3 regions of the Rhodoferax fermentans genome follow, and region 2 is predicted to be linked to each of the others. Evidence: riboswitches for the same ligand, from Rfam matches in the RefSeq annotation. Region 2 holds a riboswitch; each other region holds the start of a gene.
What was found. Region 2 has a riboswitch for cobalamin ahead of bluB (5,6-dimethylbenzimidazole synthase). Riboswitches for the same ligand answer to the same signal wherever they lie in the genome.
Positions count from the first base shown of each region.

Region 1: another riboswitch for cobalamin. It lies ahead of RF819_RS10505 (ribonucleoside-diphosphate reductase subunit alpha); the one in region 2 lies ahead of bluB (5,6-dimethylbenzimidazole synthase).
Region 3: another riboswitch for cobalamin. It lies ahead of RF819_RS11880 (energy-coupling factor ABC transporter permease); the one in region 2 lies ahead of bluB (5,6-dimethylbenzimidazole synthase).

Region 1 covers NZ_MTJN01000002.1:2,221,773-2,225,020, forward strand. The annotation lists gene RF819_RS10500 (recombination-associated protein RdgC) at 97-999, shown strand; cobalamin riboswitch at 1,087-1,286, shown strand; gene RF819_RS10505 (ribonucleoside-diphosphate reductase subunit alpha) at 1,433-3,248, shown strand, end outside.
Region 2 covers NZ_MTJN01000002.1:3,776,315-3,779,562, forward strand. The annotation lists partial or broken gene RF819_RS21795 (IS5/IS1182 family transposase) at 1-88, opposite strand, end outside; gene RF819_RS17600 (ABC transporter substrate-binding protein) at 256-1,137, opposite strand; cobalamin riboswitch at 1,470-1,706, opposite strand; cobalamin riboswitch at 1,717-1,904, shown strand; gene bluB (5,6-dimethylbenzimidazole synthase) at 1,950-2,732, shown strand; gene RF819_RS17610 (DUF904 domain-containing protein) at 2,783-3,040, shown strand; gene RF819_RS17615 (cell division protein ZapA) at 3,037-3,248, shown strand, end outside.
Region 3 covers NZ_MTJN01000002.1:2,543,858-2,547,105, reverse strand. The annotation lists gene RF819_RS11890 (sirohydrochlorin chelatase) at 1-436, opposite strand, end outside; gene cobM (precorrin-4 C(11)-methyltransferase) at 433-1,254, opposite strand; gene RF819_RS11880 (energy-coupling factor ABC transporter permease) at 1,258-1,935, opposite strand; cobalamin riboswitch at 2,164-2,399, opposite strand; gene RF819_RS11875 (bifunctional aminoglycoside phosphotransferase/ATP-binding protein) at 2,515-3,248, opposite strand, start outside.

The DNA.
Region 1 (3,248 bases), 1.6 Mb from region 2:
AACAAGCTATGTAAAGTTGCATGAACCTTGGGCCCCGGATTTGATGGGATGATTGCGGGTTAGCCAATTCAGTTTTCCAGAACAAAGGGATTTTCAGTGTTCAAAAATATCATCATGTACCGCCTTGACGCCACATGGAGCAGCAGCGCCGAGCAGGTCGAAGCCAGCCTGCAGGCCGGGCGTTATGTCGAGTGCGGCGCCAGCCAGGAAAAATCCATCGGCTGGATTGAGCCGCGCGGCCAGGCCAACGGCCCCTTGCTGGAAGCCGTGGCTGGCCAATGGATCGTCAAGCTGATGGTCGAGACCCGTGCCCTGCCCGCCTCGGTGATCAACCGCAAGGCGCAGGAGCGGGTGGCACAGATTGAGGCCAGTACCGGACGCAAACCCGGCAAGAAAGAAATCCGCGACCTCAAGGACGACATCCGCCTGGAGCTGATGCCGATGGCGTTCACCAAGCAGTCCAGTGTGCTGGTGTGGATCGACCGCGACAACCACCTGCTGGTGATCGACGCTGCCAGCCAGGCCCGTGCCGACGAGGTGGTGACCCTGCTGGTGCAGGCACTGCCCGGTTTTGCGGTGACGATGATCACCACCCAGGTCTCGCCCGTGGCGGCGATGTCCGAGTGGCTGCTGAGCCTGGACGCCCCGGCAGGTTTCAGCGTCGACCGCGAATGTGAGCTCAAGGCCGCCGACGAGTCCAAAGCAGTGGTGCGTTACGCCCGCCACCGGCTCGATACCGAAGAGGTTCAACAACACATCCGCGAAGGCAAAATGCCCACGCGCCTGGCCATGACCTGGAACGAACGTGTCTCCTTCATGCTGACCGAAGGTTTGCAACTGAAGAAGATCGCGTTCCTGGACGGTGTGTTTGAGTCGAGCAGCGCCAACCACAAAAAAGACGATGACTTTGACGGCGACGTTGCCATCTCGACCGGTGAGCTGCAAAAAATGCTGCCCAATGTGCTGGAGGCACTGGGTGGCGAAATGCCGGTGGCCTGAGACTTGGTGATGCCGACAGAGCGCCTGTTGGCGTTTCCAATCACTACATTTAGCGTTTCTTGATCAGTTTGGTGACATTTATACGCTAGACTCCACGCTATTGAAGGTTCCCCGAGAGGGGATCAAAAGGGAATCCGGTGCCAGGTTGTTGACCTGAATGCCGGAGCTGCCCCCGCAACTGTGATCGGCGAGCGTTTCGCCACACCATGCCACTGGATGCGTCCGGGAAGGCGGGTGAAACGCGATGAACCGAGAGCCAGGAGACCTGCCTCAATATGTCCTTTTTGATGTTTCTGGGGCGGGGTGTCCCTGACGAGAGGTTGTTGCGTGTTTGTTCACCGTTGCAGCATGTTGTCCAGCTGTTGTTGGCTGGCTTTCCTGCGCGGCGGATGCGGCCCGCTCAAACGCTACCTTCTTGACTCTCCGCCCCCCAATGTGGAGAGTTGCCGTGTTATCCCCTGCCCCATCCAATCCTCACACCGTCTCGGCGGCCACGCATTTCGCTGCATCCGCGTCCTTTCAGGTCATCCGGCGCAACGGCACCGTGGTCGCTTTTGATGCCGACAAAATCGCCCTGGCACTGACCAAGGCTTTTCTCGCCGTTGAAGGCAGCCACAGCGCGGTGTCCTCGCGGGTGCGCGAAGTGGTGGCCCGCCTGACCCAGACCGTGGTCCAGGCCCTGACCCGGCGCTCGCCCGATGGCGGCACCTTGCACATCGAAGACATCCAGGACCAGGTCGAACTGGCGCTGATGCGTTCAGGTGAACATGACGTGGCGCGGGCCTATGTGTTGTACCGCGAACGCCGCACCGCCGAACGGGCGGCCAGCCGAACCCAGACCAGTCAACAGGTGGCATTGCACGTGCTGGACGGTGGGGTGCGCAAGCCGCTGGACCAGACGCTGCTGCTGAGAAACTGCGAAGCCGCCTGCGCCGGATTGGGTGAACTGGTGTCGGCTCAAGCCATCTACGAACACGCTCTGAAGAACCTCTACGACGGTGTGCCCTTGGCCGACGTCTACCAGGCGCTGATCCTGGCCGCGCGGATGCTGATCGAACGCGAACCCGCCTACAACCAGGTCACCGCCCGGCTGCTGCTGGCCAGCCTGGGCCGCGAGGTGCTGGGCCGCCCGGTGACACTCGATGAACTGGCCAGTGTGCAGGCTGACTATCTCCGTGACTTCATCCAGCAAGGCATCGCTGCCGACTTGCTTGACCCGCGCCTGGCCACCTTTGACCTGCCACGCCTGGCAGCAGCCTTGAAACCCGAGCGCGACCTGTTGTTTGGCTACCTTGGCCTGCAGACCTTGTACGACCGTTATTTCCTGCACATCGAGGGGCGGCGCATCGAGTTGCCGCAGATCTTCTTCATGCGGGTGGCGATGGGCCTGGCCTTGAACGAGATCGACCGCGAAGCGCGCGCCATCGCGTTCTACGACCTGATCTCCAGCTTCGACTTCATGTGTTCCACACCGACCCTGTTCAACAGCGGCACATTGCATTCACAACTGTCCTCGTGTTACCTGACCACGGTGGCAGACGATCTCGAAGGCATCTACCAGAGCATCAAGGAAAACGCCCTGCTGCAGAAATACGCAGGCGGCCTGGGCAACGACTGGACCCCGGTGCGTTCGCTGGGCAGCCGCATCAAGGGCACCAACGGCCAGAGCCAGGGCGTCATTCCTTTCCTCAAGGTGGTCAACGACACGGCAGTGGCGGTGAACCAGGGTGGCAAACGCAAGGGCGCGGTGTGCGCCTATCTGGAGACCTGGCATCTGGACATCGAGGAGTTCCTGGACCTGCGCAAGAACACCGGTGACGAACGCCGCCGCACGCACGACATGAACACCGCCAACTGGATTCCCGACCTGTTCATGAAACGCGTCATTGACAACCGCGAATGGACACTGTTCTCACCAGTCGACGTGCCCGATTTGCATGAGAAGTTTGGTACCGCTTTCGAGACCGCGTATCTGGCCTACGAAGCGCAGGCCGCCGCCGGGCAGATCAAGCTGCACAAACAAGTCCCCGCAGTGCAGCTGTGGCGCAAGATGTTGACGATGTTGTTCGAAACAGGCCACCCCTGGATCACCTTCAAGGACGCCTGCAACCTACGCTCACCACAACAACATGTGGGTGTGGTGCATTCAAGCAACCTGTGCACCGAAATCACACTGAACACCTCGGACTCGGAAACTGCGGTGTGCAACCTCGGTTCGGTCAATCTGCTGGCGCACTTGAAAGACGGCC
Region 2 (3,248 bases):
GAGCGGATCTTGACGCGAATTACTTTATCGACCACGCCAGCCAGGCGACTGCGCTGGTTGGTGAATTTTTAGCCTTGGGGGCGGCACCCGCTTGGGCTAGCAACAAAACTTACAGCTCCGATTTGCCACGATGGCCTGAGCCTGTCGTTCCATCTGAATCTTCCACCAGTGATGCCAGGCAATATGCACATCACGGGCCAGGTTGGGACCCAAGCAACGTTTCGCTAAACAACAGCAAACACGGTCGGGACGTCCTCAAGGCTGCGCCTTCTTGGCAGAGGCAACAGGTGCCTTGTGACCCAGACACTGTGCCATCAGCCGGGCAGCTTCTGCCAGTCGTGGACCCGGTCGCACCAGCGCATTGGTCTGATCCAGTGAAAAAGCACAGACACGGTCTTCACGAAGGGCTCGAATACTGTGCCAACCCGGGCGTTGCAGCAGGTCGGTCGCACTGCTCTCAACGGTCATGATCAGGTCCGGATTGGCACGTACGATGAACTCGGGGTTGAGTTTGGGGAACGGCCCCAGACGGGCGTTCAGAATATTCTTCACCCCCAAGCTGGTCAGAATTTCGCCGATGAACGAGCTTTCACTGGCGCCGTAAGGGCCTTGACCCACCTCGTAATACACCCGCAGGCCTTTGACCGTTGGCGGCAAAGACTGCGCTGCTGCCTGCAAGCCTGCGTCGATGGCACGCCAGACCTGCTGCGCATTGGACACCGCGAGCAACTCACCCAGGGTCAGGATCGCTGTGCGCACATCGGCCAAGGTCTTGGGCTCCAGCACCAGTACCTTAAGACCCAGGTCCTGCAGCCGCTCGGCAACATGCGAGGTATTGGCCATCAACACCACATCGGGGTGCAGGGCCACGATGGCCTCAATGTTGGGGTCCAGCCCACCGCCCACTCGCGGCAGTTGCGTCACCCGTTCTGGATAGTTGGAATAACGATCCACCCCGACCAACAGCTGACATTGACCCAGTTCACACACAGTCTCGGTCAATGACGGCAACAGGCTCACCACACGCTGGGGCGGTTTCTCCAGACGTACACGCACACCCCGGTAGTCCGTCACCTCCACCGCCGCCAGCACCGGCAAGCACATCCCCAGCAGACCACAAACAACCAACAAACGCATCAGACAAAACAAACGGATCACGAGACATCTCCCCGAGTCAGCTATCACACCAGCCCATGGTGGTGTGACAAAATTTGCTTCACAAAAAATAGCTTCCTGCCCTTTATTCATAATGGCTAGATCATGATTTAACCCTCAACCCATAGACTAGAGCAGATGACACGCCAAGCGTTTGGGACACGGCTTCGGGTCATCGGCGCAGCCAAACGCAGCGGTACACGTGGGTACACAGGAACAGGCAGAGTTGATCATGGCAAAGCGAGCATCAAAGTGCCCTCACCGTCCTCCCCGACAGTGCATGGGCGGCACGGTTGCACACTCTTATTTAAGAGTCTGCAGCCACCGTGTTGGCCGGTATCCGGGCTGGTGGAGTCAACCGCCATCACCTTCCCAAATGTCTGTCACGACATCCAGTGGCCTTGATGGCAGTAGAACCGAAAAGGTTCGTCCACTTACCGTTGCGGGGGCAGCGCAGCTTAGGTTGAGCTCGTTCAAGCCGCCCCCTCCTGCTTCCCGTTGAACTGCGCGATGTGAACCGCCGCGCGAGCACCAACCGCTCAATTTTAGCTGGGCGCTCGGCTATGATCGTCGCCTTCAGGTGCTCGCAACCGCCAGGTTTCGGGAGAATCGGGAAGGCGGTGCAAGTCCGCCACGTGCCCAACGCTGTAAGGATGATGAACCACGTTGTATGCCACTGGCGCGAGCCGGGAAGGTGCGTGGTTCAGATGATTCCAAGTCAGAAGACCGGCCTGAAAAACATCACACGCTGCACGGCCAGGCAGCGCTTTTGTTTCACCAGACAGGGGAATGTCATGACATCTATCTCGGCACCAGCCACTCAAGACCAGCACGCTTTCAGCCAGGAGGCCCGCGAAGCGGTCTACCAAGCCATCTTCAAACGCCGCGATGTGCGCGGCCAGTTTTTACCCAAACCCGTACCCGACGAGGTGCTGAGCCGCGTGCTGACCGCCGCCCACCACGCACCCTCGGTGGGCTTCATGCAGCCGTGGAATTTCTTGGTGGTGAAGTCCGATGCCGTCAAGCGTCGGGTGCACGAGGCCTTTGAGGTGGCCCACAAGCAGGCCGCTCAGATGTTTGAGGGTGACAAACGCGCCACTTACCAGACGCTCAAACTCGAAGGCATTGTGGAGTCACCCGTGGGCATCTGCATCACCTGTGACCGCGCCCGCACCGGCCCGGTGGTGATCGGGCGCACCCACATCCCCACCATGGACCTCTACAGCAGCGTATGTGCGGTGCAGAACCTGTGGCTGGCGGCACGTGCCGAAGGCCTTGGCGTCGGCTGGGTCAGCATCTTCAACGAAAGCGCGCTGCGGGATGCGCTGGACATCCCCAGCCACATCACACCCATTGCCTACCTGTGTGTCGGTTATGTCAGCCACTTCAAGGACAAGCCAGAGCTGGAAACGGCGGGTTGGTTGCCACGGCTGCCGATCCAGGACGTGCTTTACTTTGACAGCTGGGGCCAACGCGACGACCAGCAGGCGCTGGTGGCACACCTGCAGCGCGAGGAAGCGTTGGCCGTGGCTTGCGGCGCCAACCCTCCCCTTGTAAACGCTGACAGCCTCTGCTGAAGGCACAGCGGGAGCCCGGCCCAGCTCGGCAAACCCTACAATGCGCGTCTATGTCGGACCTGACCCAAATCGACCAAATCACCGAACGTGTGGAACGCCTGCTGGTGCGTTATGAAGAACTCATGCGCACCAATGCCTTGCTCAACCAGCAGGTTGACACGCTCACCCAGGAGCGGGATTCGCTTAAATCGCGCCTGGGCGCGGCACGCGCCCGTGTAGATGCTTTGCTGGAACGCCTGCCGCAAGAGGCTGGCAGCAGCACCGTCAAACCGGCCTTCAAGACGGCGGCATCGCGGGGTGAAGCATGAAGCAGTTGGAAGTGCAGATCATGGGCCAGAGTTACCTGCTGGGTTGCCCCGACGGCGGTGATGCACGCCTGCTGGATGCGGTGGAGCGGGTCGATACCGCCATGTGCAAGATCCGTGATGGTGGCAAAGTGCGCGCCCGTGACCGTATTGCGGTGCTGGCGGCCTTGAACCTGGCATTTGACTTGACCGACCAGAGTGCACGTCAGGC
Region 3 (3,248 bases), 1.2 Mb from region 2:
CATGGCGGTCAGATGAGCCGCGCCCAAGCAGCACCACACCGGTGGTGGTGGGGTCGGGCATGTCCAGCGACTTCATCGCGGTTTTGAGGCGGCGCAGCACCACCTTCAACAGCAGGTCGCAAGCGGTCAACTCGGGGGTGTACAAAAACTGCACCCGTGGAAACCGGACACGCGCTGCGTCAATCGCCTGCGGAATATCCATCTTGACGTGGCCTGCCGCATTCAGGATCAGCGGCACCACAATCACCCGGCCCGACTTGGCGGCGGCGGTGGCCAAACCTTGCGCCAGCGTGATGTCGGCCAGTTCAATAAAACAGACCTCGATCGACCAGCTCGGCTGACGTTGGCGCCACTGCTGGGCAAAAGCCAGGATTTCGTCGTTACCGGAGGCCTCGCGTGAGCCGTGGCCCACCAGCAAAATGGTGTCAGAGGTCATGGGGTATCCAGGGTAAGTTGAGAAGCAGGCACGCTGGCCTGCCGGAAACGGTGGGTGAAGCTGGCGTCGTAGAGTTTGGACTTGGCCAGGGTGGTCCAATGCCGGGCGCCCAGTGTCGGGCTGGCGATGATCATCGACTGGCTGACCAGCTTCGCCTCGCGGCACAGGGCCTGGATGGTGTCAACCGTGCCACGCACAATTTTTTCTTCACCGGGCCAGCTGGCTTTGTGGACCACCACTACCGGCGCATCCGGCGACCAGCCCGCTGCACGCAGCGCAGCGGTGACCTGCCCCATCAAGGTGATGCTCAAGAAGATGCACAAGGTGCTGTGGTGCGCCGCCAGTTCCTGCAGCGACTCACCCTCAGGCATGGGCGTGCGCCCTTCCATGCGGGTCAGAATCACGGTCTGGGTGACTTCGGGCAGGGTCAGGCTCTCGACTGCCGCTGCCGCAGAGGCCATGGCCGAGGACACCCCCGGCACCACCTGCACCGGCACACCCGCAGCATCCAGCGGCTGCACCAGCTCGATCAAGGCGCCATACAGCCCGGGGTCACCGGTTTGCAAGCGCACCACGGTCTCGCAGCGCGCCGCCTGGGTGATCAGCCAGGCCGACATCTCCTCCAAGGTCATGTCCTTGCTGTCCACAATGACGCAATCCGCTGGTGCCCAGCGGGTAGCAGCTTCGCTGACCAGGGAGCCAGCGAACAAAATGGCGCCCGCGCGCTCGATCAGCCCGCGGCCCTTGACGGTGATCAGGTCCGGGTCACCAGGACCGGCCCCCACAAACCAGACGCATCCGGGCTTGGGCTGCACCATGGATCAGGCCGCGCTGTACAGGCGTTTGTCGACAGCGACCGAGCCTTGCAGGCGGTGCATCATCTTGGCCAATGCCAACACGCCCAGGTCGATCAGGGGTTCGGCCAACACAATGGTCATGTAGGCTGCGCCAAAGCTGGCCACACTGGCCAGGTTCTCAGCACCCACACCCCGGCCATACAAGGCCCAGAAGCCGACCCACACCACGATGCCACCTTGGTAAGCCACCGACAGCTTGAAGGCCTGGGCATAACCAATGTTCACATAGGCAGTGCTCTCAGGAATGATCTTGCGCGCCAGGGCAGCGGTGGCAAACAGCGGCACCAGCAGGGTGGTGACGTTCATGCCGTACTGCGGCAGGTCAAACGGTGCAAAAAACAGACCTTGCACCAACAGGCCACCGGCCAAGCCAATGGCCGCAGGCGCCACACCAAAGACCAGCAACAAGGTGGTGCCCAAAATCAGGTGCACCTCGGAGACACCCACCGGGTGGTGCGGCAACACTTCAAAAAAGCAGAACACCAAAGCAACGGCCATGGCCGAACGCAGTGCCAAAGCGGTCAGGCCATCACGTTTGATGGTGCTGACGGCCAGTTTGGCGGCATACGCCAAGGCACCGGCGGCGGTGGCGTAGCTGAGGAAAATTTTGGCGCCTTCAACAAGGCCAGGTTCGATGTGCATGGAGTAACTCCTTTAAAACGACGGATTGAACAACAGACAAACGCGAAAAACACAGCAGCTAAACGGGCTGTACCTCCTGACACGGACGCAGGACACCCAGCCTGGTTGCACCTTGGGTGCGGACACTTAGGCGTGCACAGCAGTAGCGGAAAATCATGGCAGGAACATCCGGCAAACAACTCTCACCATCGTCCCCGACAGTGCTTGAGCATCACGGCAACACGCGAACGTGCCACCACCTTGTTGGCCGGTATCCGGGCTGGTGGATGCGACCTCCATCGCCTTCCCAAGCGTCTTTGAAACACTCAGTGGCCGTGATGGAAGCGGAATCTTGACGATTCGTCCACTTACCGTTGCGGGGGCAGCGCAGGTTAGGTGGGCTGTTGTCAGCCTGAACCCTCCTGCTTCCCGTTGAACTGCGTCGTGTGAACCACGCCGCGAGCACCAACGGGATGATTCTAACGACAGATTTCACACACACATGACATCTGTTTGCCTGTTGGTGCTGGTGGAAAAAGCACCTGCCGAGCCCGTGAGATACTCTTTAAACCATAGCTATCAGCCCTTTTATATCAAGGGCTAGAGCACAAAGACTCTCTCATCATCTGTCAAGGACTCCAACTCGTGTTGCTGGTGGGCTAGCACGGCCAGCGTCGCCTCAGAGGCATCGGTGCCAGCGGCGTTGCGCGCCAGAATCCGTGCGCGCAATTGCTCGGGACTGGCCTGCGGCGCCAGGATGGCAAAGCGCACATTTTGCTCAACCGCCAGGGCGCGAAACACATCGCGGTCAGCACGTTTGAGGAAGGTAGCATCCACCATCACCGACCAACCCGCAGCCAGCAAACTCGCCGCCAGCTCGCGCAGATGGGCATAGACCTGGGCGTGAACCTCGGGCGCATAGATGCCCGCGTTGATGCCTGAGTTGGACTGCGCCAAACGCCCCAACTTGAACAGGCGTTTGCGCTCCACATCGGCCCGCAGGCGCAGCGTAGGGGTTTGTCCATTTGTTTGCAGCCACTGGTCGGTGAAATACGTTTTGCCACAGCCAGACAGGCCGTGCGTGATGCTCAATTGCACAGGGTGCAGCGCCGCCAGTCGTTCGGCCAGCGTGATGTCGGCTAGCACCTCAGAGGTGTTGGCATGTAACTGCTTGGCCCGGATGGCGGCCACCTTGGCGCGCACCAGACAGCGGTAGACGGCGTAAAACCGCAGCAACAGCGCGCCCTGGTAGTCGCCGCTGTGGCTGAACACCTCGTCGACCAGCCAGTTCGCCAAGCCGGGCTGGCCATGTTCCAGCAGGTCGATGTAGGTGA